DNA from 4 places in the Kineococcus mangrovi genome. Region 2 is predicted to be linked to each of the others. Evidence: riboswitches for the same ligand, from Rfam matches in the RefSeq annotation. Region 2 holds a riboswitch; each other region holds the start of a gene.
What was found. Region 2 has a riboswitch for S-adenosylmethionine ahead of AB2L28_RS07045 (rhodanese-like domain-containing protein). Riboswitches for the same ligand answer to the same signal wherever they lie in the genome.
Positions count from the first base shown of each region.

Region 1 (7,429 bases), on a different contig from region 2:
CACGGTCGAGGCCGACGTCCTGGCGGCCGGGGCGCGGATCGACGCGCTCACCGGGGCTCGCCAGGCCCGGGCGCAGGACGCCGCCGAGGCGCTGCGGGCGCGCGCGAGCGCCGACGAGTCCTGGCACACCGCCCGGCAGGCGCTGGCCGCCCTGGGCCCGGTGCCCGAGGGACCGGCCGCCGAGGTCGTCCCCGACCTGCTCTCCCGCTGGCACGTCCCCGCCGACCGGGCCGCCGACCTGTCCGAGCTGGCCGCGGCGCACACCGAGGTGGCTGCCGAGGCCGCGCGCGCGGCCTCGGAGCTCGACCGGGCCCGGGAGGCCACGGCGGGTCGTGACCCCCTGCAGGAGATCGCGGACGAGGACGTCGCGGCCCTGCGGGCGGTGGTGGCCGCCGCCGGCCGGGACGGGTCCGCGGCCCGGGAGCGGCGCGCCACCCTGGCCGCGCGCGACGAGCGGTGGGCGGCTGCCCGCGCGGAGGCCGTGGCGGCCGGGGCGCTCGACCCCGACGCGGCGGCCGACGAACCACCCGCCCTGGACCCCGCCACCGTCCGGGCCGCCCACGAGACCCTGGTCCGGGCCCGGGAGGAGCACGACCGCGCCGCCGCCGAGCACGACCGGTGCGCGGACGCGGCGCGGACGAGCTCGGACGAGCTCGGGCAGGCTCAGGAGGGCACCGGCGGCGCGGACGAGGAGGCGCTGCGCGCCGCCCGCGCGGTCCGGGACGAGCTGCTGGAACCGCTGCGCGAGAACGGTGTCCACGTCGACGGCCCCGCTGCGCTGGCCGCGGTGGCCCGCGCCGACGCCGCCGCCGACGCACTGCTCGACCACGCCGAGGCCACCGCCCGGCTGCGGGAACTGCGCCGGGCCGCCGACCGGGCCGCCGAGGCGGCCGCGACCGCCGGCGAGCGGGCGCGGAGCACCGCGACCGCGGCCGAGGCGGTGCAGGAGGCGTACGCCGCGGCCTTCACCGCGGCCGGCCTGCGGGTTCCCGACGGCGCCCCCGCGCCGGCGCTGGCGGCCCTGGGCCGGCTGGACGCCGAACGCGCCGCGGTCGGGATCCACGACCGGCGGGCCCGCGAGCTGAGCACGCAGGTGCAGGCCCAGCTCGACGCCCTCACGGTGGTGCTGTCCCGGTGCGCCGGGAGCACCGACGCGCAGGCCGTCGCCCCGGCCGACCCGCAGGCCGGTCTCGACGTGGGGCTGGAGACCGCCCGCGCCCTCATCGCCACCGCCGAGGCCGCCGCCGTGCAGCGCGCCCTGGACGCCGAGCACGACCGGGCCGCGCAGCTCGCCGCGCACCGCTGCGAGGACCTGCGACGAGGCGCCGCCCGGGCCGAGGAGGCCTTCCGGGCGGCGGTCGCGGCCGCCGGTCTGCCCGCCGACCTCGGGCCCGCCGGGTGGGCCGAACGCGCCCGGGTCCTGCGGACCGCGGCCGACGCCGCCGCGGTCGCCCGCCGCGAGCAGGACCGCGCCCGGGAGCGGGAGGACCGGGTGGCGGCCCACGCCCGCGAGGTCGCCGACCTCACCGCACGGCTGGGGGACGCCGGCCGGACCGGACGTCCCGACCAGGTCGAGGTGGCCCTGGCGGCGGTGCAGGACCGCTTGGGCCGCAGCCGCGCCGACGAGCGGACCGCGACCGACCTGGACCGGCAGGCGCAGGAGGTGGCGGACGCCGCCGCGGCCGGACGCGCCCGCGGCGAGCGCGCCGAGGCGAGGCTGACCGCCCTGGCGACCGGGGGGGAGGACCTGACCGCCCTGGCCGGGCGCGCCCGCCGGAGCCGGGACCTGCTGGACCTGCAGGACCGCGAACGCGACGAGACCGCCGCCCTCGACGCCGAGGTGGGCCTCGCCGGGGACGTGCCGGCGCTGCTGGAGCAGACCGGTGGGCGCTCCGACGCCGACCTGCGGACCGACGAGGAGGCGGCGGCGCTGGCCGACGAGGAGGCCCACGAGGTCTGGGCCCGGGCCCACCAGGACCTCGCCCGGGCCGAGGTGGAGGTGGAACGGCTGACCTCCGGCGTCGACGCGAACGTGCTGGCCGCCCAGCGCGCGGAGGCGCTGGCCGGGTTGCAGGCCGACACCGAGCGCTACGTCGTGGTGGACGTGCAGCGCACGGTCCTGCGTCGCCAGCTCGAGGAATTCTCGGCCGCCCGCGCCAACCCGCTGCTGGCCGAGGCCGGTGAGGTGCTGACGCTCCTGACCGGGGGGCGCTGGACCGGTCTGGTGGCCCTCGACGACGGCGGGGACCGGCGCCTGGCGGTGCGCCGGGCCGACGGGGAACTCCTCGACGGGGCCGGCGGGCTCAGCGAGGGGACCGCGGACCAGGTCTTCCTGGCGTTGCGACTGGCGGCGGTGGCCGCCCAGCACCGCGACCTCGTCGCCTCGGGCCAGGGCCCGCTGCCCGTGGTGCTGGACGACGTGCTGATGACCTTCGACGAGGTCCGCACCCGCGCCGCGCTGGAGGCGCTGGCCGAGCTCGCCCGTGACGTGCAGGTGGTGCTGCTGACCCACCACGCCGACGTGGCCGCGCAGGCGGCGGAACTGGCCGGGGAGCTGGCCGGGACGGGGGCGGCGGTGACCGTGACCCGGCTGCCCGACCCGTCGGCGCTCCCGGACCCCGGGACCCCACCCGCCCGGGGCGCCGATCGGCGGGGACGCAGCGGTGTCGACCCGCAACTGGTGCGGGCGTGGGCGCGGGAGGAGGGGCGCGCCGTCGCCGACCGGGGGCGGGTGAGCGAGCAGCTGGTCCAGGAGTACCTGGCCGCTCACGACCTCGCGGCTCACGACCTCGCCGCCCACGACGGCGAGGGCACCGGGTGACACCGGTCCAGCGGGGACGGGTGGGGCTCAGAACTCCTGCAGCTGCAGCCGCATCCACGGGCTGAACGGGCCGGGCCCGGCCGCGACCTCGGCGCGCAGGTCGGTCAGGTCCACCCAGCGGTGGGCGTCGGCCTCCGCCGGGTCCAGGGCCAGCTCACCGGCGAGGCGGGCCGTGAAGACGGGGCAGATCTCGTTCTCGACCGTGCCGTCGGCCATGACCGCGCGGTACCGGAACGCCGGCAGCAGCGGCTGCACGTCGGCGACGGGCGCGCCGAGCTCCTGCACCGAGCGCCGGGCCACGGCGTCGGCGGGGTCCTCACCGGGCCCGGGGTGACCGCAGAAGGAGTTCGTCCACGCCCCCGGCCACGTCCGCTTGACCGCTGCGCGCCGGGTCAGCAGCGTGCGACCGGCCCCGTCGACGATCCAGCAGGAGAACGCGAGGTGGAGCGGGGTGCTCGTGTGGTGCACGTCGGCCTTCGGCGCCGTGCCGCAGGGCGTGCCGTCGTCGGTCAGCAGGACGACCAGTTCGACGGTGGGGTCGGCGGGGGCGAGGGTCACCCCCGCACCGTAAGCCGTTCGGCGGCGCACGGCGAGCACGCGACGCCGACACGCGCGCCGCGGCCGCGACCCCGGGCAGGAGGGTCCCCCGTGGTCCCCCGGTGGTCCGTCGCCGTCCCGCCGGCGGTCAGGACCGCGCGGGCGGGGACCACCGGGACACCCCGGCCACCCTGCCCCGGCTCAGGCCGGGACGGGCTGGGTCGCGGCGACGACGGCCTCGTCGAGCTCGGCGCCGAGCTGCAGGTCCTCACCGGCGGCCAGGCGCGCCTCGAGCTCGCGCACGCGCGGGATGACGAGCTCGCCGAACGCCTCGACCTCCTCCTTGACGTGCAGGAACCCGAGGAGCAGCAGGTCGACGCCGACGAGCCGGTACGCCAGGACGCGGCGCGCCACCTCGTCGGGGGTGCCGACGAGCCCGGTGCGGAACCCGTCGTTGTACTGCACGAGGTCGCGGAACTCGCTGTCCGCCCACATGCCCTTGCCGTCCCCGGTGGAGTTGCCCGCCTCCTGGACGGCGGCGCCGAAGCCCTCGACCTTGGTGCGGTCGGCCTTGGCGATGATCTCCTCCAGGACGGCCTCGGCCTCCTCGCGGGTGTCGCGGACGAGGGCGAAGCCGTTGAGCCCGAACCGGACGGTGCGCCCGTTCTCCGCGGCGAGGGCGGAGACCTCGCGGACGCCCTGGGCGGCCCCCGCGATCGACTTGCCGTTCATGAAGTACCAGTCGCTGACGCGGCCGGCCATGGCCTGCGCGGCGGAGGAGTTGCCGCCCTGGAAGAGCTCCGGGGTGACCGCGGGCTGCGGGCGGAACGTGATGTCGGAGGCGTTGAAGAAGTCCCCGGACTGGCTGTAGCCGTCCTCGCCCCAGACCCCGCGCAGGAGCTCGATGAACTCCTCGGACTGCTTGTAGCGGTCGTCGTGCTCGTGCCAGGTGACCCCGAGCTGTGTCGCCTCGTTCTTGAACCAGCCGGACACGATGTTCAGCGCGAGGCGGTTCTGGGTGAGTTCCTGCGCGGTCGCGGCGAACTTGGCGAGCACACCGGGGTGCCAGAAGAAGGGGTGGACGGCGGCGATCACCTTGAGCCGCTCGGTGGCCAGCAGCAGGGCCAGGGAGAACGAGGTGGACTCGTGCTGGGCGTCGGCGCCGTAGGAGGCGAGGTAGCGCACCTGGGTCAGTGCGTACTCGAAACCGACGCGTTCGGCGGCCTTGGCCACCTCGACGTTGTAGGCCGGGTCGTGGCTGGTGCGCTGCTCGATCGTCGAGACGACGAGACCGCCGGAGACGTTGGGGACCCAGTAGGCGAACTTCAGGGGCTCGTGCAGGGGCATCGCGAAACGTCCTCCATCGGTCCTGGCGGTAGCACCCCCGTGGGTTGCTGCGGCGTCGTCGAGCCAGGTCTCTCAGCCGCTCTGGATGGGTTCCCCCGCAGCGTACCCCCTCCGGCGGACCGATGCTCCCGGCTCTTTTCGGGACCGGTACGACGTTGTCCCGCAACGCATGTCGGAGACCCCTCTCCGACTCCGGACGTCCCGGAACCGCTTGACGGGGGTCTGCGGCGGCTGCCACAGTCGAGGCAGGTCATGAGCGCCAGCGTCAAGCCCCGGCTCGCTGGCCGGCAACCCTGGTTCGTCACGGGGTGCTCCGGGTGAGGACCAGGTCCGCAGGAGTTGCGGGCAAGGACGAACCAGGAGTTCCCGTGTCGAAGGACTGTCGCCGCTCCCGCTGAGCGCACCCTCTGCTCCCCCTCCCCACCGGACCCGGCGTCGCGCCGGGCCCGCGACCTCCCCTGCCCGGACGCCGCCCAGGAGACGACGTGATCGAACTGCGCCACCTCACCAAGACCTACGGGGACCCCCCGCACGCCACGACGGTCCTGGACCACCTCGACCTCACCGTCCCCGACGGCAGCATCACCGCCGTCGTGGGCCCCAGCGGCGCGGGCAAGAGCACGCTCGCGCAGTGCGTGACGCTGTTGACCCGCCCGACGTCGGGGTCCGTCGTCGTGGGCGGCCAGGACCTCACCCGGCTGGGTGCGGGGCGGCTGCGCGAGGCGCGGCGCCGCATCGGGACGATCTTCCAGTCCGACGGCCTGCAGACGCGCCGCACGGCCGCGCAGAACGTCGAGCTCCCGCTGCGCTACCTCGGCGTCGTGGCCCGCGACCGGCAGCGGCGCGTGGCCGAACTGCTCGAACGGGTCGGGCTGACCGGGCTCGCCGACCGCTACCCGCACGAGCTGTCCGGTGGTCAGCGCCAGCGCGTCGGCATCGCCCGCGCCCTGGCCCTGCGCCCCGGCGTCCTGCTGTCGGACGAGGCCACCTCGGGGCTGGACCCGCAAGCCACGGCCTCGATCACCGGCCTGCTGCGGGAACTGCGCGACGACCTCGGGCTGGCCATCCTGTTCATCACCCACGAGATGGACACCGTCGTCGACGTGGCCGACGCCGTCGCCCGCCTGGAGCACGGACGGATCGTCGAGGCGGCCCCGCTCCTGGACGTGCTGCGGGACCCGGCCTCGCCCGTCGGGGCGGCCCTGCTGCCCCGCCGCGGCGTGGGCGACGCGGGCGGTCTGGCGGTCTGGGAGGTGCACTACCGCGGTGACGACGTGCCCGCCGACTGGCTGACCACGACGTCCCGCGAACTGGGTCACGACCTCGCCCTGCTCGGGGCCTCGGTCGGGACCGTCGCCGGCCGCACCGTCGGGCACGCCACCCTCGGGGTCCCCGGCGGCGTCGACCCCACCGCCCTCACCACCGCCCTGGACCGCCGGGGGCTGCACGCGCAGGTCCCCGCCGTCCCGCGGGAACTGGACCTCGTGTGAACACCCCGCTCGCGCAGATCCCCGCGCTCATCGCCCCGGCGCTGCTGGACACGCTGCTCATGGTCGGCATCGTCATGACGATCGTCGTCCTGCTCGGGGTGCCCATCGGCGTCCTCGTGCACAACCTGGCCCCCGGCGGACTGCTGGAGAACCGCCCCGCGCACACCGTCCTGTCCTGGGTCGTCAGCACCGGTCGCTCGCTGCCGTTCCTCGTCCTCATGGCCGCGCTCGTCCCGTTCACCCGGTTCGTCACCGGCACGAACATCGGCATCCGCGCGGCCGTCGTGCCGATGGTCCTGGCGGGCACCGCGTTCTTCGCCCGCATCGTGGAGAACTCCCTGCGGTCGGTGCCGCCGAACCTCGTGGCGGTCGCCCAGGCCTCGGGAGCCTCACCGCTGCAGGTCATCACGACGGTGCAACTGGCCGAGGCCACCCCCTCGATCATCGGCGGGTTCACCATCAACACCATCGCGATGATCGAGTACTCCGCGATCGCCGGGACCATCGGCGCCGGCGGGATCGGCTACGTCGCGGTCACCTACGGGTACCAGCGCTTCGACCACGCCGTGATGATCGCCACGATCGTCGTCCTCGTCGCGCTGGTCGCCCTCGTCCAGCTCACCGGTGACGCCCTGGCCCGCGCGGCCGATCCGCGCACCCGTCGCCGCCCCCGCACCAGGAACCGCCCCACCCCCACCCCGACGCAGGAGACGACCCTTGTCCGCTGAGACCCGCGAACACACCACCGACGACCACGGTTTCGAACTCCGGACGCGACGGCGCTGGCCGTTCGTCGCGGGCGGGGCCGTCGTCCTGCTCGGCGTCGCCGCCGCGATCGTCGTGCCCCGCCTGGGCGGGGAGAGCACCGCGAACACGCAGGCGGGGGCGACCCTGTACGTCGCGACCGCGGAGGGCAACGCCCGGGAGCAGGCCCTCATCGAGTACGTCGCGAAGGAGGTCGCCCCCAAGCACGGCATCACCGTCGCGTTCAAGGCGCTGGCCGACTCCAACACCATCAACCGGGCCGTGAGCGACGGCGAGGTGGCCGGCACCATCTACCAGCACCGGTTGTGGCTCGGCCAGGTCCTGCAGGCCAACCCCGACTTCCGGGAGGAGGCCGCGACCCCGGTGTTCCGGTGGGGTTTCGGCCTGTGGTCGGCGAAGTGGGGCAGCCCCGAGCAGATCCCGCAGGGCGGGACCGTCTCGTTGTACTCCGACCCGGCCAACGAGTCGC
Region 1 covers NZ_JBGGTQ010000004.1:404,182-411,610, reverse strand. Annotated here, with positions in the region: gene AB2L28_RS10865 (AAA family ATPase) at 1-2,821, shown strand, start outside; gene idi (isopentenyl-diphosphate Delta-isomerase) at 2,849-3,379, opposite strand; gene sfnG (dimethylsulfone monooxygenase SfnG) at 3,560-4,705, opposite strand; SAM riboswitch class I at 4,716-4,797, opposite strand; SAM riboswitch class IV at 4,954-5,063, shown strand; gene AB2L28_RS10850 (methionine ABC transporter ATP-binding protein) at 5,191-6,195, shown strand; gene AB2L28_RS10845 (methionine ABC transporter permease) at 6,192-6,923, shown strand; gene AB2L28_RS10840 (MetQ/NlpA family ABC transporter substrate-binding protein) at 6,913-7,429, shown strand, end outside.
Region 1: it holds a riboswitch for S-adenosylmethionine, as region 2 does, so the genes downstream of both, sfnG (dimethylsulfone monooxygenase SfnG) here and AB2L28_RS07045 (rhodanese-like domain-containing protein) in region 2, are expected to answer to the same signal.

Region 2 (7,429 bases):
GCGGCCGGGGGGAACTCAGCGAGCTCGCCGGCGGGAAGCTCGTCGTGGACACCGAGCAGCGCCTGGTCCACGCCGACGGCACCGTCCACCCGGGGCGGTTCGCGGTCGGGCCGTGGGTGGCGGGCGGCGGGTGGGCCGCGGCGTTCGCCCGACCCGGTCTGGACGCGGGGTTCTTCCGGCTCAACGACCGCGTGGCGCGTGGTCTGCTGGGCCTGGGTGCGGTCAGCGTCGTCGGCCCGCGCGCAGCCAGTACCGCGCCGTCCCGGCGAACGACGGCCGCCCGCTGAGGTCCACCTCGAGCTCCTCGAGGTCGGCCGCCACCCGGTCGTCCACCCGTTCGGCGCCCTCCAGCAGGGCGGTGACGGCCAGGACCCCGGCGCTGCCGACGACGTCGCAGCCGGCGTCGTCGAGGGCGTCCTCGACGAACTCCGGCGACAACCGCAGCGCGGTGTGCCCGGTGGCGGGATCGCTCGCGCGGTCGGCGTCCAGAGCCACCCACGCGGCGGCGGGCCCCCGGTGCAGGACGGTCGCGAGGACATCGGCCGGCGGGTTCGGCGCCAGCAGCGACACGAGCCCGCCGGGTCGCACGGACGAAACGAGGGTCGCCACGTCGGCCCGGACCTGCGCGTGCGAGGCCCTGTGCTGCAGCACGTCGTGGCAGAGCACGACGTCGAAGGAACCCGACCCGCCCTCCCGGTGCCGGGTGAGGGCGGCCAGCGCGGTGAGGTCCTCCAGGTCGGCCGCCACCGTGTGCACGCGGTCGGCGACCCCCGCGGCGCCGGCGGCGGCCCGGGCCAGCGCCAGCATCTGCGGTGAGCGGTCCAGGACCGTCACGTCGTGCCCCGCCAGGGCGAAGGGCAACGCGTCGCGGCCGTCGCCGCCCCCGGCGTCCAGGACGCGCAGGCCCTCACCGAGGTCGGCGGTCCAGGACCGCAGCAGCCGGGCCACGACGTGGTAACGCAGCCGGCCCCAGGGCGAGTCCTGCCACAGGGCCCAGGCCGCGTCCCCCGCGGGCCCGCTCGTGGGTGTCACGGCGTGCTCACCCGGCTCACCGGAACAGTCGGGACCCGGCGATCCGGGCGCCCTCCCCCAGGGCCGCGAGCTTGGCCACGGCGATCTGGGGGTGGATGCGGCCGCCGAGCCCGCAGTCGGTGGAGGCGACGACGTTCTCCGCGCCGACGACGGAGGCGAACCGCTCGATGCGGTCGGCGACGAGTTCGGGGTGCTCCACGACGTTCGTCGCGTGGCTGACGATCCCGGGCACGATCCTCTTGCCGGCCGGCAGTTCGACGTCGCGCCAGACCTTCCACTCGTGCTCGTGCCGCACGTTGGCGGCCTCGAAGGAGTACGACCCCGCGTCGATCTCGAGCATGAGGTCGACGATGTGCCGGAACTCGACGTCGGTGGTGTGCGGACCGTGCCAGCTGCCCCAGCACAGGTGGAACCGCACCTGCTCCGGGGGCAGCCCGCGCAGGGCGTGGTTCAACGCCTCGACGCGGATCCGGGTGAAGGCGCGGTAGTCCTCCACGGAGGGTTCGGGGTTGATCTGGTCCCAGTTTTCCGCGATGGACGGGTCGTCGATCTGCACGGTGAGCCCGGCGTCGACGACCGCGCGGTACTCCTCGCGCATGACGTCCGCCCACGCCCAGATGTGCTCCTCCTCGGTCGCGTAGTACCGGTTGGAGATGCGCGCCCCGCTGCCCGGCGACAGCGAGGTGATGAAACCCTCCTCGACCCCGGCCGCGGCCAGGCCGGCCTTGAGGTTGGCGATGTCGGAGGCGATGGCTCCCTGGCCCGTGTAGGACAGCGGGCCGGTCGTGGCGGGGAACGCCGTCGCGGTCTCACCCGTCGAGATCCCCGACGCCGGGTCGGTGTACGCGTCGCGGAAGATCGTCCAGTCCCGCCGGTCGGGGAAGCTCGTGAGCCGGACGTCGCCCGGCGCGGACCGGACGACCGGCTGGGTGAACAGGTCCTCCCCCGTCACCTCCAGACCCGCCACGCGCTGGAACGAGTAGGACCACCAGGCGCCGTAGTCGACGGCGCTCGTCATCGCCTTGCCGTACTCCCCGTCGCCGACGACCGTCACGCCGAGGTCGCGCTGGCGGCGCACGAGGTCGACGACGGCGTCGGTGAGCAGCGCCTCGAACTCGGGGGTGCGCTCGAGGGTGAAACCGTCCGCGGCGAGCGTGCGGGCCTCGTTGGCGGCGATGAGTTCCGCGGTGCGCGGGAGGCTGCCGGCGTGGGAGACGGGGACGGACCTGGTCACGGGTGGGGCTCCGATCGGGAGGGGTGTCAGGGGTGTCAGGGGCGCGGGGTCGCGCGGGTGAGGGCGTGGTCGAGGTCCTCCAGGAGGTCCTCCACGTCCTCGAGGCCGACGGACAGGCGCAGGACGCCGTCGGTCAGGCCGATGGCGGCGCGGCCGTCCGGACCGAGCCGGCGGTGCGTCGTCGTCGCCGGGTGGGTGGCCAGGGACTTGGCGTCACCGAGGTTGTTGGAGATGTCGACGACCTGCAGGGCGTCGAGGACCTCGAAGGCGCGCTCCTTGCCGCGGCCCTGCGGGGCGTCGAGCTCGAACGTCACGACGGTGCCGCCGAGGTCCATCTGCCGCCGCGCGAGGTCGACCTGCGGGTGGCTGTCCAGCACGGGGTAGCGCACCCAGCGGATCCCGGGTCGCCGTTCCAGGTGCTCGGCGATCCGCAGCGCGTTCGCCGACGAGTGCCGCACCCGCAGGCTGAGGGTTTCCAGGCCCTTCGCCAGGGTCCAGGCGTTGAAGGGGCTGAGCGTCGGCCCGGTGTGCCGGGTGAGTTCCCGGAACCGCCCGCCGAGGAACTCCTCGGAGCCGAGGACCGCCCCGCCCATGACGCGCCCCTGGCCGTCGATGTGCTTCGTCGCGGAGTACACGACGACGTCCGCGCCGAACCGCAACGGGCGCTGCCCGACCGGGGACGCGAACGCGTTGTCGACGACGACGGTCGCCCCGGCCTCGTGCGCGAGCTCGGAGACCGCCGCGACGTCGACGAGGGTCTGCATCGGGTTGGCCGGGGTCTCGAAGAACACCGCCTGGGCTCCCGGGGCCAGGGCCCGTTCCCACTGCCCGAGGTCCTCACCGTCGACGAACACCGTCTCCACGCCCCAGCGGGGCAGGACCTCGTCGAGGACGACGAAGCAGGACCCGAAGAGGCTGCGGGCCGCGACGACCCGGTCGCCCGCCCCGAGGAGGGCGGCGAGGGCGTAGAACACGGCGGACATGCCGCTGGCCAGGCCGTAGCAGGCCTGCGCCCCCTCCAGCTGCCGCAGCCGCTCCGTGAACACCGACACCGTCGGGTTGCCGTAGCGGGAGTAGACGTACCGGTCGACGTCGCCGGCGAAGGCCGCCTCCGCCGCGGCGGCGCTCTCGTACACGTAGCCCGACGTGAGGTACATCGCCTCGGCCGTCTCCTCGAACGGGGAGCGGGCCAGCCCGCCGCGGACGGCCGCGGTGTCCGGTCGCCGGTCCCGCCGTCCGCTCACGACTGCCGCCAGGGCAGCCCCGCGGCCCGCCAGCCGGTGCCGCCGCGGTGCCCCTCCTCGTCCAGCGGTCCCTCGAAACCCTCGAGCACGTTGTAGCTGGGCCCGATCCCGGCCGCCGTCGCGGTGTCGGCCGCGCCGACGGACCGCTGCCCGGAACGGCACAGGAAGACGACCGCGCGGTCCGCGCCCGGCGTGATGCCCGCGGCGGCCAGTTCCCCGAGGAAGCGCCCGGGGTCGACGGGCAGCCACGAGACGAGGACCGGGTCGCGGTCCAGACCGCTCGGGACCCCCACGAAGCGCCACTCCGCCTCGGTGCGCACGTCCACGAGGACGGCGTCCGGGTCGTCCTGCACCAGGTCGAAGGCCTCACGCGGGGTGAGGTCGCCGGCGTAGCCCACTGTTCCTCCCATCGGTCCTGGCATGAGCACCCTCCGGGACGCGGTGCGTCCCCGGGGTTGCTGCGGCGTCGACGAGCCAGGTCTCTCGGCCGCTCTGGATGGTCCGGTCAGCCTAGGGCATCGCCGGCCGTGCCCGACGCCCCGGCGAGGCGCCGGACGACGGGAGGTGGCTGCCCGACACCTCGACCCCCTCGACCACGACGGTGGTGCGCCCGTCCCGGAGCCGGGTGGACTCCGCGACGACCCCGGCCCCCGGACCGCGGGTCGCTCACAGGAAGCGGTGCATGACGTGCAGCCCCACGTAGCCGTGCTCGGGGTGGTCGAAGGCCTGCGGGACGGTGCCGACGACCGCGAACCCCAGGGACCGCCACAGCGCCACGGCGGCGGTGTTGGTCTCCACCACGGCGTTGAACTGCATCGCCAGGAAGCCCCGCTCGCGCGCCCGGGCGACGACGTGCTCCCCCAACGACCGACCCACACCGCGGCCGCGGGCGGCCGGCGCCACCATGAAGCTCGCGGTGGCGACGTGGGAGCCGGCACCGGGCCGGTTCGGCCCGCACCTCGCGGTCCCGAGGACCGTCCCCGTCCCCTCCTCGACGGCGACGACCGTCGCCCAGGGCGGCGCACCGACCCACTCGGCGCGGGCCCGGTCCGAGGTCAGCCCCCGCGGCAGCGCGTACGTCTCGCCGTCGGCGACGATCTCGTCGAAGAAGGGCCAGATGCCGGCCCAGTCGGCCTCGGTGTAGTCGCGGATCTGCACGGGGGAACGGTAACCACCGCGACCGGCGCGTCCTTCAGGCGCGCAGCACCGCGTCGGCCAGCGCCGACCAGCTGAGCAGCGCGCACTTCACGCGGGCCGGGTACCTGGCGACCCCGGCGAAGGCGACGGCGTCGCCGAGGACCTCCTCGTCGCCGGGGTCCTCACCGCGGCTGGTGAGCATGTGCTGCACCGCCTCGCGCAGCTCGCCCACCTCGGCGACGGACCGGCCGACGACGAGCCCGTGCAGCACCGAGGCCGAGGCCCGGCTGATGGAGCAGCCGAGCGCGTCGTAGGACACGTCCCCCACGACCGGAGCGCCACCGGCGTCGTCGAGGCGGACCCGCAGCGTGATCTCGTCCCCGCACGTGGGGTTCACGTGGTGGGACTGCGCGCCGAACGGCTCCCGCAACCCCTCGCCGTGCGGACGCTTGGAGTGCTCGATGATCAGCTGCTGGTACAGGTCCACGCGCGTCAGGTTCTCACGGGGGGTTCAGCCGAACAGGTCGCGCGCCCGGTGCAGACCCCGCAGCACCGCGTCGACGTCCGAGGGCTGGTTGTAGGGCCCGAAGCTGACGCGCGTCGTCGCCGCGACCCCGAAGCGCCGGTGCAGCGGCCAGGCGCAGTGGTGACCGACGCGCACCGCGACACCCTCGTCGTCGAGCAGCTGCCCGACGTCGTGGGCGTGGACCTGCAGGTCCGGACCGTCCACGACGAAGGAGACCAGGCCCACGCGGTCGGCGGCGTCGAGGGGCCCGAGGACGCGGATCCAGGGCAGTTCCGCGAGCTCGGCGAGGAGCTGGGCCGTGAGGGCGCGTTCGTGCGCCTCCACGCGCGCGACCCCGGTCCCGTCCGGTCCGAGGCCGCGCAGGAAGTCCACGGCCGCGTGCAGGCCGACGGCCTGGGCGGTCATCGGCACACCGGCCTCGAACTTCTGCGGCGCCGGGGCGAACGTCGAGCGTTCCATCCGGACGAGCTCGATCATCGAGCCGCCGGTGAGGAACGGGGGCATGGCCTCGAGCAGTTCCGCGCGCCCCCACAGGACACCGACGCCGGACGGCCCCAGCACCTTGTGCCCCGAGAAGGCGGCGAGGTCGACGCCGAGGGACGGCAGGTCGACGGGCACGTGCGGGACGGACTGGCACGCGTCGAGCACGACGAGCGCGCCGACGCGGCGGGCGGCCGCGACGAGCTCGGCGACCGGCGCGATCGCGCCGAGGACGTTGGAGGCGTGCGCGAAGGCGACGACCTTCGTCCGCTCGGTCACCAGGGCGTCCAGCGCGCCGACGTCGAGGACGCCGCCGTCGGTGACGGGCACCCAGCGCAGCACCGCTCCGGTGCGGGCGCACAGCTCCTGCCACGGGACGAGGTTGGCGTGGTGCTCGGCCTCGGTGACGAGGAGCTCGTCGCCCTCGGCGAGCACGAACCGCGGGTCGAGAGCCTGCCCGGCCGGTGCCGAACCCCGCGCCGCGTAGGCGGTCGTGGTGCTGAACGCGTGGGCGACGAGGTTCAGCGACTCGGTCGCGTTCTTCGTGAACACGACCTCCTGCGCGGGGGCGCCGACGAACGCCGCGATCGCGGCCCGTGCGGCCTCGAAGTCGTCGGTGGCCTCCTCGGCGAGCTGGTGGGCCCCGCGGTGGACGGCGGCGTTGTGCGTCTCGTAGAACCGGCGCTCGGCGTCCAGGACGGCGCGGGGTTTGTGCGAGGTCGCCCCCGAGTCCAGGTACACCAGCGGTTTCCCGGAGCGCGTGGTGCGGCTCAGGATCGGGAACTGCGCCCGCAGGGCCTCCAGCTCGGCCGGGGGGAAACCTCCCGGGAGCACCGTCACCGCGGGTCCTTCTCCCCCGCCGCGACGGGGACGGTGAGCCGGTTCTCGGCCGGCGGCAGCGGGCACGTGGCGAAGTCGGTGAACGCGCACGGCAGGTTCTGCGCGCGGTTGAGGTCCAGGACCACCGGACCCGGCGTCGTCGGGACGGTGACCGACCGCGTCGTCCCCGTCGTCGTCACCCCGCTGGTGGCGTCCGTGAACAGGACGGTGCCGCCCTGGAACACCGTGAGCTGCTGGGGTCCGTCGAGGTCGAAGCGGACGACGCCGACGGCCCGGTGGTGGTGCTGCAGGCCCTCGACGACGGCGCCGACGACGACGTCCCGGACCTGCTCGTGGGGGACGAACTCGGCGGGCAGGACGTAGCGCTCGGAGAACTCGAAGACGGGCACGCCCGTGAACGACGCGAGCGTCGGGGCCTGCGGGTCGCGGACGCGCAGGGCGTGGTTCCCGCTGCGCTGCAAAACTTCCACCCGCCGCTGCCCCACCTCCAGGAGGGTCCCCGGTGCTCCCTCGGGGGTGTCGACGCGGACGGTGCCCTCGACAGGCGTCCCGTCGAGCGCGACTCCGTCCGCCGCGGTGGCGGTGACCTCGACCGCGCCGTCCACCGAGGCCCACCGGCCGGGCAGACCCTCGACGAGCGCGGCGTCGGCCCCGAGCCAGTGCAGGCCCGTGAGGCTCAGCCAGCCGTGCGGGGTCGACAGCACGGCCGTGCGCTCGGCGCGCCACGCGTCCCGGGCGGCCCGGGCCGCGTCGAGGGTTCCCTCGTCGATCGTCGTGGTGGTCATCTGCTGCTCCTCAGGCGGTGCGGGGGGCGGGGTCGAGCGCGCGGGACGCGTCGTGCGGGTGGGTCAGTCCGAGGTGCTCGCGCAAGGTCGTCCCGGTGTACTCCGTGCGGTACGCGCCGCGTTCCTGCAGCAGCGGGACGACGCGGTCGAC
Region 2 covers NZ_JBGGTQ010000003.1:200,804-208,232, reverse strand. Annotated here, with positions in the region: gene AB2L28_RS07065 (FAD/NAD(P)-binding protein) at 1-287, shown strand, start outside; gene AB2L28_RS07060 (class I SAM-dependent methyltransferase) at 223-1,032, opposite strand; gene AB2L28_RS07055 (cobalamin-independent methionine synthase II family protein) at 1,049-2,266, opposite strand; gene AB2L28_RS07050 (O-succinylhomoserine sulfhydrylase) at 2,302-3,510, opposite strand; gene AB2L28_RS07045 (rhodanese-like domain-containing protein) at 3,507-3,908, opposite strand; SAM riboswitch class I at 3,914-4,013, opposite strand; gene AB2L28_RS07040 (GNAT family N-acetyltransferase) at 4,177-4,668, opposite strand; gene sufU (Fe-S cluster assembly sulfur transfer protein SufU) at 4,703-5,134, opposite strand; gene AB2L28_RS07030 (SufS family cysteine desulfurase) at 5,159-6,493, opposite strand; gene AB2L28_RS07025 (DUF1684 domain-containing protein) at 6,490-7,278, opposite strand; gene AB2L28_RS07020 (NtaA/DmoA family FMN-dependent monooxygenase) at 7,289-7,429, opposite strand, start outside.

Region 3 (7,429 bases), 210 kb from region 2:
CGCGGCCGCGCGGGCGCTGTACGCGGGCGTCGGGTTCACCGTCCACCACGCGTACCACTACCGGGTCGCGCCGCCGCGCTGAGCGCCGCGGGCTACCGGCCGGGCGCCTCCTGGGCCCGCACCGCGGCCGGGTCGACCGAGGCGTGGGTGCCGATGTCCCAGACGAAGGGCGGCTCGGTCCCGTTGACCGAGAAGTCCCCCACGATCCGCTGCTTGTAGATCACCGGGTTGTGCGAGGCGACCGTGCGCGCGTTGCGCCAGTGCCGGTCCAGGTCCCGGCCCCGCGAGGTGCCGGAGGCGCCGAGCGTGTTGAACAGCAGGGTCGCCGCCCGCGGCACGGACTCCGAGAGCACGACCTGGGCCTGGGCCGTCCGGATCTCGGCCAGCACGTTGGCCTCGCGGTCGGCGTCCGTGCCGGGCAGGTGCGCGGTGTCCGCGGCGGCCTGGACGGCCTGCGCCGCGGCCCGCACGAGGGCGCGCGCGGTGAAGGCGGTGGAGGAGATCTCCCCGACGACCGACAGCACCTGCGCGTCGTCGCGCACCAGCGGGGTCAGGCCGTGCGTGTAGCTGCGCGTGCGGGCGCGCACCTGCGCGCCCGTGTCGCGCTCGACGGCCGCGGCGATGCCGGCCTGCACGGCGAGCAGCACGAGCTGGTACAGCGCCGTCTGGTAGCGGAACCGGTCGGTGAAGGGGGCGACGTCGGCGGGGTCGACCTCCACGTCGTCGAGGACGAGCGTGCCGGTGCCCGTCAGCCGCTGGCCAAAACCGTCCCAGTCGTCGGACACGCTGGCGCCGGCCCCGTGGACCGGGACGAGCGCGGTGACGACCTCGAAGCCCCCGTCCGGGAGCGCACGACGGGCGGTGGCGTCGGTCCAGTCCGCGAAGATCGTGCCGGTCGTGTAGTACTTGCGGCCGCTGACGCTGGTGCGTCCGTCCCGCGTGGTGACGACGGTCTGCTGCTCACCGGTGACACCGTCCCCGACCTCGCTCCAGGCGTTGCCGACGAGCTCACCGGCGACGATGCGCTCGACCCAGCGGGAGCGGTGCTCCCCCGGCGGCAGGGTCAGCACCTGCTCCACCCAGGCGATGTGCCCGCGGAACACCTGCGGCAGCGCCGAGTCCGCGGCCGCGAGGTCGACCAGGAGGTCGGCGAACTCGACGAGGTCCAGGCCCTCCCCGCCCTCGGCCACGGGCAGGCGCAGCCGGCCGAACCCGGCCTCGAGCAGCTCGCGCACCTGCGCGCGGGGCAGCTCGTGGTCCTGCTCGCGGGCGACGACACCCTCGGCGCAGCGGGCGAAGAGCGGGGCGAAGCGCTCGGCGGCGGACGGGGCGGTGGAGGGGGTGGGGGCGGTCAGCGTGTCACTGGTCACTGCGAGGTCTCCTCGGTCGCGGACGCGGCGGCGTCCGGGCGGGAGGACCGGCCGGTGCGAGGACCGTTCGTCCTTACCCGGGCCGGAGCACCAGGGTCAGGTCGTCACCCGGGGCACCCCACGACGAGGAGGGTTGCCGGCCAGCGAGCCGGGGCTTCGCGCTGGCGCTCATGACCTGGCAGCAGCAAAGCAGACCGCGCGCTCGGGTTCAAGGCGGTGCCCCGTCCAGCGCACGGCCGAACGGGAGCGGTGCACCCGGCCCCCCGGGGTGCCCCGCTCCCGCGCCCCGCTCGCGACGGCCGCCCCCCGGAGCCGGCCCCCGGCTCCGGTGCCGTCGCGAGGTCCTGCGCCGCGACCGGGACTCCCCTCCTGCGTCCCGGTCGCGACGAGCCTCAGACCCGCCGGTCGGCGGGGTCGCGCAGGTCGACGACCCGCTGCGGGGGAGCTGACGCGTGCTCGGCCTGCGCGGCCTCGAGCACGTCGGTGATCTCGTGGCCGATGAGCTCGTGGCGCTCCAGCAGCGCGTCCCGCAACGCCTCGACGAGGTGGCGGTGGCGGCCCAGGAGCTCGCGGACGGCCTCCTTCTGCTCGCTCAGCAGGTTCTCCACGAGGCGGCGGCCCTCGGAGTCGCCCAGGACGCGGGCGACGAGGTTGCCGTCGGCGAAGGCGCCCTGCTGGACGGCGGCGAAGGAGACGAGCGTGCCCGCCATGCCGGCGGACCCGACCATCTGCGCGGCGACCGACGTCGCCGACTGCAGGTCCCCGGCCGGGCCGGTGGAGACGTCGCCGAAGAACAGCTCCTCGGCCACCTGGCCGCCGAACGCGATCCCGATCATGCCGGCGAGCTCGGTGCGCGAGCGGGTGTAGACGTCCTCGGCGTCGCCGTGGGCGAGCAGGCCCAGGGCGCCGGCGCGCTTGACGATCGTGAGGATCTCCAGGCGCCGCTGCGGGGCGACGAGCCACGCGACGGCGGCGTGCCCGGCCTCGTGGGTCGCGATGAGGCGCGCCTCGTGGTCGGTGTAGGCGACCGGCTGGCCGAGACCGACCTCGGTGACGAGGCGGGCGTGCTCGAGGTCGGCCCAGTTCATCCCGTCGCCGCCGCGGCGGACGGCGTTGACCAGGGCCTCGTCGAGCAGGTTCTCGATCATCACCGGCGAGTAGCCGTTGGTGATGCCGGCCAGCGCGTCGCGCCGCTCGGTCTCGTCCAGGGGCGCCTCGTGGGCCTTGCGGGCCAGGAAGTGGTCGACGAGCTGGCGGCGGCCGGTCTTGTCGGGCAGGCCGAAGCTCATCCGGCGGTCGAAGCGGCCGGGCCGCAGCAGCGCCGGGTCCAGGGCGTCGGCGCGGTTGGTCGCGGCGATGAGGAGGACCTCGACGGGCTCGCCGACGGGGCGCCGGAGGCGGCGGTGGGCCGGCAGGAACCGGTTGGCCGCGTCGACGAACCAGCCCTGCAGCCGTTCGGTCGCGGTGGGCTCGTCGAAGGACTGCATCTGCACGAGCAGCTCGTTGACGACACCGCTGGCGCCCTCGCTGGAGGCGAGGCGCTCGGTCCGCAGCGCAGCGTGCCCGGTCGTCGTCCCGGTCCCGGTCCCGGACATCGGCAGGTTCGTCAGGCCGCCGCAGCCGACGACGCTCGAGTGGGCGGAGGTCGCGGCGGAGGTCGTCGCGCTCATGCCGCCGCGGGCTCCGGCGATCGCGTCGATCTCCTCGATGAACCCGATGGCCCCGCCCTCGCGGCGGGCGGCCTTGCGCAGGGCCTTGAAGTAGGAGCGCAGCTTGCGGGCCGTCGCGCCGTACCACATGGACTGGAAGCTGGTCGCGGAGACGAACAGGAACGGGACGCCGGCCTCGCGCGCCATGGCCTTGGCCATGTGCGTCTTGCCCGTGCCGGGCGAGCCCTCGAAGAGCAGCCCGCGGCGCGGGCGCCCGCCCATGCGGCTGCGGAACGTCCGCGAGCCGAGGAACAGGTCCAGGCTGCGCTCGACGTCCTCTTTCACCGGGTCCAGGCCCTTGACGTCGTCGAGGGAGACGTCGATCTGCTCGGGCCGGTAGACGACGTGCGGGGAACGGCCGGAGACGAGGGTCTGCCCGAGCAGCAGCGCGATCATCACGGCGAAGAAGAGGCCCACCATGACGTAGATCGGGTCGACCGCCGGCAGCGACGGGACGAGGGACCCGCCGGTGGCGAGGCGGACGTCGAGGACGAGCAGCACCGCGAGCACGACCAGCAGCAGCGTCTGCGTGCGGCGCCGGCGGTTGCGCTCGCGCAGCCGCCCGACGTCGGCGCTGTCGCGACCGGCGCGGGGCGCGCCGGGACGGTCGGGTCGCCCGGGCGCGGGCGTGCGCGGGGCGTGGGGGGCGCGCAAGACGTGGGCCACGGGCCGCTCCTCCTCGGGTCCCGCCCGGCGGGTTCCGGACGTGGGCCCAGCCAACCCCGCCCGCTCACACCCGACCACCCACCGTGACGCGTTCGGACGATCGCGTTCACCCGCCCGGAGCAACGGAGCGTGTCGGGTCGATCACCCGGCCCGGGCGTGCGCGTGCGCTACCCGGCGGGTGCCACGCCGGCGAAGAGGTCGGTCTCCCGGCCCTCGGGGTCGAACGGGCCCGAGGCCACCCCGTGCCGCAGGCGGAAGTGCTCGGCGGGCCAGACCGGTTGCGGCACACCGTTGGACAGGCGCATGACGGGCACCTCGGCGTCGAGGTCGAGCTCGACCTGGGTGGCGTGGGCCCGCAGGGCGGCGAGCTTGGCGGGCAGCTGACCCGTCCCGTCGACCGTCGTGGTGACCTCCCCGTCGGGCACGACGACGCTCGGCAGCGTCCCCTCGGGGTCCCCGGCCCCCGCGGCACCGGTCCGGGCCAGGGAGCGCAGCGCCACCCGGACGGCCGACTCCGGCTGGACGATCTCGTAGACCTTGGCCACCTGCCACGGGACCGCCTCGTCCTGCTGGTCACCGGCGGCGAGCACCAGGGCGCGCGCGGTGGCCTCGTGGACCCGGACGTGGTCGGGGTGCCCGTACCCGCCGCCGGGTTCGTAAGTGACGACGACCTGCGGGCGCACCTCGCGCACGACGGCGGCGATCTGCGCGGCGACCTCCTCGGGGTCGGCCGCCGTGAGCGCGCGCGGGTCGACGTCCCCGCCGTCCGTGGTCGTGGAGGCGGCCTGCCCCGGCGCGAGCCACACCATCCCCGAGTCCCGGTAGCCCGACCCGTCGGGACGCGTCAGGAAGCGGTGGTCGGTGACGCCGAGCGCCTCCATGGCCGTCGCGAGCTCCAGCGTGCGGTGCTCGCCGAGGGCGTCGGGGTCGAGGTCGGCGAGGTCGGCGGGGATGACCTCCCCCAGCTCCCCGCGGGTGGCGGTGAGCAGCGTGACGGTCGCCCCCGCCTCGGCGTACCGGGCCATCGTGGCGCCGGTGCCGATGGTCTCGTCGTCGGGGTGGGCGTGGACGAACAGGATCCTGCGCGGTTGGTCCAGGTTGTCCATCGCCGCGAGCGCCTCGGGGTCGAGCTCGCCCAGCGCGTCCTCGACGACGTCGGCCGCGATCTCCAGGGGGTCCCGCCCCGCCACCGCCGCGCCGGTCTCGTCGGGCCGTTCGGGAGGGTTGGTCGTCATGGCCCCATCCTGGCCCGCGCGCCCCCCGCCCGCGATCACACCCGCGCCCTCCCCCTCCCCGGGCGGGCCGTGCCCGCGCACCCGCCGAGGGTGACGCAGAGGTGACCGCCCCGGCGCCCGCCGCACCCGACCCGGGGACACCCCCGGGCCGGGCGCAGCGCTGCGGCGGCGGGGAGCTTCAGCCCTTCTTCGCCTTCGACGCCGCGCGGGCGCGCTGCGTCTGGTCCAGCTCGACCTTGCGGATCCGCACGGCCTCCGGCGTCACCTCGACGCACTCGTCCTCGCGGCAGAACTCCAGGGCCTGCTCCAGGGACAGCTTGCGCGCCGGCACGAGCCGCTCGAGCTCGTCACCGGTGGAGGAGCGCATGTTGGTGAGCTTCTTCTCCTTGGTGATGTTGACGTCCATGTCGTCGGCGCGGGAGTTCTCCCCGACGATCATGCCCTCGTACACCTCGGTGGTCGGCTCGATGAACAGCGAACCGCGCTCCTGGATGTTGGCGATGGCGAAGCCGGTCGCCGCGCCGGAGCGGTCGGCCACGAGGGAGCCGGAGGCGCGGGTGCGGATCTCACCGGCCCAGTGGTCGTACTGCGCGAAGAGGGCGTGGGCGATGCCGGTGCCGCGGGTCTCGGTGAGGAACTCCGTCCGGAAGCCGATGAGCCCGCGGGAGGGGACGTAGAACTCCATGCGCACCCAGCCGGTGCCGTGGTTGGTCATCGTCTCCATGCGGCCCTTGCGCGCGGCCAGGAGCTGGGTGATCGCCCCCAGGTACTCCTCGGGGGAGTCGATCGTGAGGTTCTCGAACGGTTCGAGCAGCTTGCCGTTCTCGTCCTTGCGGGTGACGACCTGCGGCTTGCCGACGGTCAGCTCGTAGCCCTCGCGGCGCATCTGCTCGACGAGGATGGCCAGCGCGAGCTCACCGCGCCCCTGGACCTCCCACGCGTCCGGGCGGGCGGTGGGCACGACGCGGATGGACACGTTGCCGACGAGCTCGGACTCCAGGCGGTCCTTGACCAGGCGCGCGGTGACCTTGGCGCCCTTGACCCGGCCGGCCATCGGGGAGGTGTTGGTCCCGATGACCATGGAGATGGCGGGCTCGTCGACGGTGATGAGCGGCAGCGGCCGCGGGTCCTCGGGGTCGGCGAGGGTCTCGCCGATGGTGATGTCCTCGATGCCGGCGACCGCGACGATGTCGCCCGGGCCGGCCTTCTCGCCGGGCACGCGGGTGACGGCCTCGGTGACGAGCAGCTCGGTGATGCGGACGCGCTGGACGCTGCCGTCGTGCTTGCACCACGCGACGGTCTGGCCCTTGACGAGCTCGCCGGAGAAGACGCGCAGCAGCGCGAGGCGGCCGAGGAAGGGGGACGCGTCGAGGTTGGTGACGTGCGCCTGCAGGGGCGTCTCGGGGTCGTACGTGGGCGCCGGGATGGTGTCCAGGATGGTCTGGAACAGCGGGACGAGGTCCTCGGAGTCCGGCAGACCGCCGTCCTCGGGCTGGTTGAGCGAGGCGCGCCCGTTCTTGGCGGAGGCGTAGACGACGGGGACCTCGAGCAGCGCGTCGGCGTCGATGCCCTCGGCGTCGGCGGCGAGGTCGAGCAGCAGGTCGTAGCTCTCCTCCACGACGGCGGCGATGCGCGCGTCGGGACGGTCGACCTTGTTGACGACGATGACGACGGGCATGTGCGCGGCGAGGGCCTTGCGCAGCACGAAGCGCGTCTGCGGGAGGGGGCCCTCGGAGGCGTCGACGAGCAGGACGACGCCGTCGACCATGGACAGGCCGCGCTCGACCTCACCGCCGAAGTCGGCGTGCCCGGGGGTGTCGATGATGTTGATGGTCATGCCGCCCTCGGGAGCACCGGGGCCGGAGTACCGGACCGAGGTGTTCTTGGCGAGGATGGTGATGCCCTTCTCGCGCTCGAGGTCACCGGAGTCCATGACCCGGTCGGCGACGTCGGCGTTGGCGCGGAAGGCGCCGGACTGCCAGAGCATCGCGTCGACGAGGGTGGTCTTGCCGTGGTCGACGTGGGCGACGATCGCGACGTTGCGCAGGTCCTCGCGGGTGCTCAGGGGCATCAGGTTCTCGATCCGCTTCTCGTGGTCGGGTCGTCGGCGTGCGCGACGTGCTCCACCCCGCTGCGCGGGGACGTGCGCGGCCGGGTCGGGAGGGTTGACGACCCAGTCTATCCGCGCCCCGCGACCCGCTGGACGGGCGAGCGGTCCTTGACCGTCGAACGACCCTCTGACCTGCGGGAACGCTCTCCGGGCGCAGCACGTTGGTCCTTCTCGGCTAGCCGCGGGCAGGATGTTCGTGCGACCCTCCCCCTCATGTCCGCACCTCCTGAGCACCGGAACGACACGTCAGCGACAGTCCCCGAGCAACCCTCGGACGGCCCCACCCGCTTTCCCGTCGACAAGGTCGTCTTCGGTGTCAGCGCCGCCGCGGTCATCGTC
Region 3 covers NZ_JBGGTQ010000003.1:408,395-415,823, reverse strand. Annotated here, with positions in the region: gene AB2L28_RS07875 (GNAT family N-acetyltransferase) at 1-82, shown strand, start outside; gene AB2L28_RS07870 (acyl-CoA dehydrogenase family protein) at 93-1,370, opposite strand; SAM riboswitch class IV at 1,435-1,546, opposite strand; gene AB2L28_RS07865 (AAA family ATPase) at 1,763-3,745, opposite strand; gene mshB (N-acetyl-1-D-myo-inositol-2-amino-2-deoxy-alpha-D-glucopyranoside deacetylase) at 3,913-4,980, opposite strand; gene typA (translational GTPase TypA) at 5,159-7,051, opposite strand; gene AB2L28_RS07850 (BCCT family transporter) at 7,304-7,429, shown strand, end outside.
Region 3: it holds a riboswitch for S-adenosylmethionine, as region 2 does, so the genes downstream of both, AB2L28_RS07870 (acyl-CoA dehydrogenase family protein) here and AB2L28_RS07045 (rhodanese-like domain-containing protein) in region 2, are expected to answer to the same signal.

Region 4 (7,429 bases), 200 kb from region 2:
GCCCTCCTCGTCGACGTCCGGCACCGGTACGAGGCCGACGTGGGGGCCTGCGTCACCCGGATCGTCGACCTGACGGCCAGGCCGCAGGCCCACCGCCAGGTCATGGACGTCCTGTGGTTCTACTTCGGCTTCCACGGGTACGCGCTGCTCGTGGACGACCGGGGCTGGGACAGCGGGCAGGCCGAGCTGTGGCTCGTCCGGCAGGCGTCGCGGGCCGTCGAGGACGCCCTCGCCGACCCGGCGCCCGACCCGGGCCGGGCGACACCGCCGGCGGGCGCGGCACCTGCGCGGCTGCGACAGTGGCCGACGTGATCGAGGTGACCGAGCGAGGCAGCGGCTCCCCGGGACGTGACGTCGCCGTCGTCGGGGGCGACGTCCTCACCCTGACCCCGCAGTGGCGCGGCGGTTCCGTCCCCGCGACCGTCCTCGTCCGCGACGGGCGCATCGCCGCCGTGGGTCCCGACGTCCCCGTGCCCGCGGGCGTCCCCGTCGTCGACGCCACCGGCCGCTGGGTCCTGCCCGGTCTCGTCGACCCCCACACCCACCTCGGCGTCCACGCCGAGGGTGAGGGCTGGCACGGCGCGGACGTCAACGAGAAGGGCGAACCCCGCGGGGCCCGCCTGCGCACGTGGGACGGCGTCGACCCCGCCGACCGGGGTTTCGTCGACGCCCTCGCCACCGGTGTCACGACCGTCGCCGTCCTGCCCGGCTCGGCGAACGTCGTCGGGGGTCAGACGAGCGCCCTGAAGACCTGGGGAGCCACCGTCGACGCCATGCTGCTGCGCGCGCCGCTGGGGGTGAAGAGCGCGCTGGGGGAGAACCCCAAGAAGAACTCCTCGGGTGGGCGGGGCCCCGGCACCCGGATGGGGGTGGCCGCGGCCCTACGCGACGCCTTCGCCACCGCGCGGCGGTTCGCGGACGACCGCGACCGTGCCGCCGCGGCCGGGGGACGGCCCGGCCCGGTGACGGGGGCCGACCGCGACGCGGAGGTGCTCGCCCGCGTCCTGGACGGGGAACTGCTGTGGCACCAGCACGCCCACCGCGCCGACGACATCGCGACCGCGGTGCGGCTCGCCGACGAGTTCGGCTACCGGCTCGTCCTCAACCACGTCACCGAGGGCCACCGCGTCCTGGACCTGCTGCGCGGGCGCGGACTGCCGGCCGTCGTCGGGCCGCTGCTGACCTCCCGGTCCAAACCCGAGTTGCGGCACCGCTCCCTCGCGGTCCCCGGGCTGCTCGCCGGGGCGGGCCTGCAGGTGGCGCTGACGACCGACCACCCCGTCGTCCCGATCCAGTTCCTGCCCGTCTCGGCCGCGTTCGCGGTCAAGGAGGGCATGGACCCCGACGAGGCGCTGCGCGCCCTCACGCTCAACCCCGCCGTCATCCTCGGTCTCGACGACCGCGTCGGCTCCCTCGCCCCCGGCCTCGACGGCGACGTCGTCGTGTGGTCCGGGAACCCCCTGGACGTGATGTCCCGCGCGGTCCACGTCGTCCTGGGCGGTCGGTCGGTCTACCGGTGGGACGGGCGGGGCGAGGTCCTCGGGCACGACGGCGCGTGGAGCCCGGTGTGAGCGGCGCCCGGGGGCGCGCGGGGACGGCGGCCCCCGCGTGAGCGACCAGGAGAACCGGGACGGGCAGCACGGCCGGAGCTACCTCGCCCTCGTCAACGCCGCGGCCGGGTCGGCGCGCCCCGACGCCGTGGACGCCGTGGTCGGTGAGCTCGGCCGTGCCGGGGACGTCGAGCTGCGCCGCACCGGCAGCCTCGACGAGCTGCGCGAGTCGCTGCTGGGCGCCGAGGGCCGCCGCGTCGTCCTCCTGGGCGGTGACGGTTCCCTGCACGCCGCGCTGCAGCTGCTCTGGGACGCGCACCGGACGTGGGACGTGGGCCCGCTGGGGGTCGTGCCGCTCGGCACCGGCAACGACCTCGCCCGGTCGCTGCGGCTGCCGCTGGACCCGGTCGCCGCGGCCCGAGTCGTCACGACGGGACGCCCGCGTGAGCTCGAACTGCTCGTCGACTCCCAGGACCGGATCACCGTCAACACCGTCCACGCCGGGATCGGGGCGTCCGCGACGGCGACCGCGCAGCGGCTCAAGAAAGGGCTGAAGGCGCTGGCCTACCCCGTCGGTGCCGCCTGGGCCGGGGTCAGCGCGGGCCGGGGGTTCCGGTTGCGCGTGCAGGTCGACGGGCAGGTCGTCGCCCCGGGACCCGAGCCCGTCCTCCTGGTCGGCATCGGCATCGGCGGCACCATCGGCGGCGGAGCCCCGCTCGTGCCGGGCGCCGACCCGCACGACGGGGTGGCCGACGTCGTGCTGAGCACGTCCACGGGTCCGCTCGCCCGGCTCGGGTTCGCGGCCGGCCTGCGCCGCGGGGTCCACGTCGAGCGCCAGGACGTCACCACGGCGACGGGGAAGGTCGTGGAGATCACCGCCGAGTCGGGGTCTTTCCGGCTGAACTCCGACGGGGAGGTCACCGGCCCCCAGACGTCGGAGCGCTTCGAGATGCACGCCGACGTCTGGCGGGTGGTGTGCCCCTGACGGGCCCGGGCGGTCCGGGGGTCAGCGGCGCATGACGCTGCGCGCGAGGCGGTTGCCCACGACCTGCCCCACCTGCACGATGACGACGATCGCCGCGACGGCGACGTAGATGATCCCGTAGTCGTAGCGCTGCTTGCCGTACGTGATGGCGTAGTCGCCCAGCCCACCGCCGCCGACGAGACCGGCCTGCGCCGTCATGTCGACGATGCCGATGAAGATGAACGTGTAGCCCAGGATGAGCGGGCCGAGGCCCTCGGGGATGACGACGCCGACGAGGATCGACAGCCGCGAGGCCCCCACGGCGCGGGCCGCCTCGACGACGCCCGGGTCGACGTTCACCAGGCTCTGCTCGACGATGCGGGCCACCGCGAACGCCGCGGCCAACGAGATCGCGAACGTCACCGCCGTCGTGCCGATCGTCGTCCCGACGGCCGCGATCTGCAGCGGGGTGATCGCGGCGAGGAAGATGATGAACGGGATGGGGCGCACCAGGTTCACGACGAACCCGATGAGCCCGAAGACGAACCGGTTGCCGAACAGGTTGCCCGGCCGCGTCGCGTACAGCGCCGTCCCGAGGACGAGCCCGATGACGCCGGAGGCGACGAGCGAGACGACCGCCATGAACAGCGTCTGCCAGATCGCGGTCCTGAACACGCCGAGGGTGTCGACGAACCCGCTGAAGTCCACGGTCAGACCTCCTCGACCACGTGGACCCCGGCGGACCGCAGCGCGGCCGAGGCCGCGTCGACCGCATCGGGGGTACCGGTCAGTTCGTAGGTGAGGGAACCGGCCCGCCGCTCGCGGACCTCCGAGACCCCGCCGTACACCAGTTCGGCGGTGGTCCCGTGGTCCCGGAAGACGGCGTCGATCCGTTGCTGAAGTCCCGGTTCGTCGGTGATGCGGACGCTCACGAGCCGGCCGGGGTGGTGGGTGCGCAGGCGCGCCAGCGTGTCCGCCGACGGGCGGTCGTGCGTGGCGCTGCGCACGAAACGCTGCGCCGCAGGGGTCTTCGGGTCCGAGAAGACGTCGTAGACGTCCCCGACCTCGACGACCCGGCCCTGTTCCATCACGACGACGCGGTCGGCGATCTGCCGCACGGCCTCCATCTCGTGGGTGATGACGACGATGGTGACGCCGAGTTCGGTGTTCACCCGGCGCAGCAGCGAGAGCACCTCGGTCGTCGTCTCGGGGTCCAGCGCGCTCGTCGCCTCGTCGCACAGCAGCAGCGGCGGGTTCGTCGCCAGCGCGCGGGCGATCCCGACGCGCTGCTTCTGCCCGCCCGACAACTGCTCGGGGTAGGCGTGGGCGCGGTCGAGCAACCCCACGAAGTCGAGGAGTTCGGCGGTGCGCCGGTCGCGCTCGTCCTTCGCGACCCCCGCGACCTTCAACGGGTAGCCGACGTTCCCGGCGACGGTCCGGGACCGGAACAGGTTGAACTGCTGGAAGATCATCCCGATGCGGGACCGGGCCGCGCGCAGTTCCCCCTCGGACAACCTCGTGAGGTCCTGCCCGGCGACGCGGACGCTGCCCGACGTGGGTCTCTCCAGCGCGTTGATGAGCCGGACCAGGGTGGACTTGCCCGCTCCCGAGTACCCGATGACGGCGAGGACCTCGCCCTCGGCGACCTCGAGGGAGACGCCGTCGACCGCCGTGACGGTCTTGCCGCCACGACGGTCGAAGGTCTTGCTGACGTCCGTCAGCGAGATGAGCGCGCTCACTTGCCCTTGGCGGCCTTCGCGTCGGCCTCGACCTCGGTCAGTTCCGCCTGCAGGTCGGCGGCCGGGGTGTCCTCGACGATCGCGGTCGGGTTGTCCTGCAGGAACACCTCCTGCACGGCCGGGTCGTGCCACAGCTGGGCCAGCTGCAGGTACGTCTCGTTCGTGGCGTCGGCCTTGCGGGCCGTGAAGATGTTGACGTACGGCGCCGCGGCGGCCGACTTCGCGTCGTCCTGGACGATGATGTCGTCGGTCGGCAGCTTCGCGGCCGTGGCGTAGTTGTTGTTGACGATCGCGGCGGCGACCGAACCGCTCTGCAGCGCGCTCGCGGTCTGGTCCGCGGACACGGGGACGACCTCGACCTTGCCGGACTCGATGTCGTTCGTCGTGGAGAACGCCGTGCCGCCGTCCTTCAGCGTCACCAGACCGGCCTCCTGCAGCACGAGCAGGCCACGGGCCTCGTTGATGGCGTCGTTGGGGATCGCGACCTTCGCGTCGGCGGGCAGTTCCGAGGCGGACTTCGCGGTGAGGGAGTACAGCGGCAGCGGGTAGACGGCGGTGGCCCCGATGGGTTGCAGGTCGTCACCGGCCTCGACGTTGTAGTTCGCCAGGTACTGGATGTGCTGGAACTGGTTGAGATCCAGCTCGCCCTGCTCCAGCGCCGGGTTCGGCAGGGTGTAGTCGGAGAAGTTGACGAGCTCGACGTCGACGTTCAGCTTCGACTTCGCGAGCTCGGTGTAGGTGCTCCAGTACGGCAGCGACTTGTCCGCGACACCGATCGTGACGGTCTGCGCCTCACCGCCGCCGCTCGCCGCGGTGGTGGCGGTGTCGTCCCGGGTGCTCAGGACGACGGCGACGACCACGACGATCACGACGGCGATCGCGGCGATGACGCCGACGAGGAGGCCGCGGCGCTTGGGCTTGTCGGGCAGGACGGGGGCGTTGGACACGCGATCACTCCGGGAGTCGTTCGGCGGGCGCGCGGCTCGCAGCACTCCGTGATCGACGGCGTCCGTTGATCCGCGCTTGCCGGACGGGGTCGTCCGGCCAGGTCCTCACCTGGGGCACCCCACCGCGGAGGAGGGTTGCCGGACAGCGAGCCAGGGCTTGTCGCTGTCACTCATGACCTGGGGGAACCCTAGCACCGGTGGTGCGGTGGCCGGCCGCCCTCAGGACCGGTGCACGTGGGGGAGCACGACGGCCTGCGCGGCGACCGTCCGCCCGTCGGTCGTGGTGAGCGAGGGGCCGCCGAACAGGACGTACCCGTCGGCGAGGGCGGCGCTGACCTTCTCGCAGAACGAGCGGTCGTCGGGGCCGGTCAGCAGGCGGTAGCTCAGCTTCTCCTCGCTCACCCGGGCAGGGTAGCCCGGGCCCGCTCCAGCGCGTCCTCGACCGCGAGCAGCCCCAGGGCCGCGTCGGCGAGGGCGTCGCCCCGCTTCTTCGGCGACCCCGGTGCCCAGCGCTTCTCGTCGTACTCGGTCGCGGTGCGGCGCAACGCCCCGCGGCTCACCCGCAGTTCGCGCTCCAGGCGCTCGACGAGCTCGGCGGGGGAGGGGGCCGGCGGGCGCAGCGACTCCCCGTCGCCCGCGCGCAGCTGCACGAGGACGTCGTGGTCCGGACCCTCCTCGGCCGTCCAGAACCGCACCGGGCGGTCGACGACGTGGTTCCACACGGGGGCCTGCGCGGACCGGAACCGCAGGACGACCGGTTTCGTCCCCAGCCCCGACGCCGCGAGCCAGTGCCCGGCCACGGGCGGCCGGGTGCCGGCCGCGCAGTCCTCCTCGGCCGCGCTCGTCACGAGCGCGACCCGCACGGCGTCGGCGTCCGGCAGCTCCTCGCGGCGGGGGCCGAGCAGGGGGCCGTGCACCCACGCCTCGGTGACCCGGAGCGTCACGATCCCGGCGGGCTGGCGGTGCACGTGCGCGCAGCGCTCGGCGACGTCCTCGAGGGTGCGCAGGGCGGTCGTCCACTTCACCGGACCCAGTGTGGTCGAGGTTGCGGGCCCGCCCGCCCCCGGGCCTAAGCTTCGCCGGTGGATTCGACCGAACTGAGGGCCCTGCAGAAGCCGTTGAAGGACTCCTACCGGGAGGATCCGGCCAAGGCGCTGGTGCCGGCCAAGGCCGTCGCCGTGCTGGACGGGCAGTCCATCGGCGTCTCCGTCGACGGGTTCGCCGGGACGACCCGCGCGGGTCTGCACCCCGCCGCCGGGGGTGACGGCACCGAGGCCTGCTCGGCCGACATGCTCTGCGAGGCCGTCGCCGCGTGCGCCGGGGTGACGCTGCGCAGCGTCGCGACGGCGATGGGCGTGGAGCTGCGGAACGCGTCCGTGACCGCCGAGGCCCACTGGGACGCCCGCGGCACCCTCGGCGTGGCCAGGGAGGTGCCCGTCGGGATCACCGACGTGACCATCACCTTCGACTTCACCTCCGACGCCGACGAGGCGACCGAGCAGAAGATGATCACCCTGGCCGAGCGCTACTGCGTCATCGCCCAGACGCTGCAGACCCCGCCGAAGGTCACCGTCCAGCGCGCCTGACGGGTGCGCGTCAGCGGCGCTCCTGCCGCCGCACCTCGCCCCGCCCGAACACGGCGACGACGGCGAACCCGAGGACCAGGGCCAGCAGGACGCCGATGTTGGCGTAGGCCCACTCGCCGTCGCGGCCGCCGATCGGCCCGAGCAGGTAGCCCTGCCACGTCAGCCAGCTCGCGCCGCCGTTGGTGACCAGGCCCCAGCCCACGACCGTCGCGACGACCATCGTCCCCAGCGCGAGGGGCCGCACGGCGCCGTACCGGCCGCGGGGGTCCAGCAGCTCGTCCTCGGCGTAACCGGCGCTCCGCGTCGCGAGGTCGGCGAGGAAGATCCCCGCCCACGCCGCGATCGGCACGCCCAGGGTGATGAGGAACCCCTGGAACGGGATGAGGAAGTCGGCGGAGAAGAAGGCGATGTAGACGGCGCCGGCGACCATGAGCGCGCCGTCGAGCAGGACGGCGACCGGCCGCGGCACGCGCAGCCCGACGTTCAGCAGCGCCAGGCCGGAGGAGTAGATGTCCATGACCGCGCCGCCGACGAGGCCGAGGACCGCGACGACGGCGAACGGGACGAGGAACCAGGTCGGCAGGATCCCCGTGAGCGCCCCGACGGGGTCCTGGGCGACGGTCTCGCTCAGGCCGGGCTGCGA
Region 4 covers NZ_JBGGTQ010000003.1:2,119-9,547, forward strand. Annotated here, with positions in the region: gene AB2L28_RS06120 (TetR/AcrR family transcriptional regulator) at 1-312, shown strand, start outside; gene AB2L28_RS06125 (amidohydrolase) at 309-1,571, shown strand; gene AB2L28_RS06130 (diacylglycerol/lipid kinase family protein) at 1,609-2,535, shown strand; gene AB2L28_RS06135 (methionine ABC transporter permease) at 2,557-3,222, opposite strand; gene AB2L28_RS06140 (methionine ABC transporter ATP-binding protein) at 3,225-4,253, opposite strand; gene AB2L28_RS06145 (MetQ/NlpA family ABC transporter substrate-binding protein) at 4,250-5,200, opposite strand; SAM riboswitch class IV at 5,268-5,378, opposite strand; gene AB2L28_RS06150 (DUF1737 domain-containing protein) at 5,420-5,602, opposite strand; gene AB2L28_RS06155 (DUF7711 family protein) at 5,599-6,225, opposite strand; gene AB2L28_RS06160 (OsmC family protein) at 6,283-6,786, shown strand; gene AB2L28_RS06165 (purine-cytosine permease family protein) at 6,797-7,429, opposite strand, start outside.
Region 4: it holds a riboswitch for S-adenosylmethionine, as region 2 does, so the genes downstream of both, AB2L28_RS06145 (MetQ/NlpA family ABC transporter substrate-binding protein) here and AB2L28_RS07045 (rhodanese-like domain-containing protein) in region 2, are expected to answer to the same signal.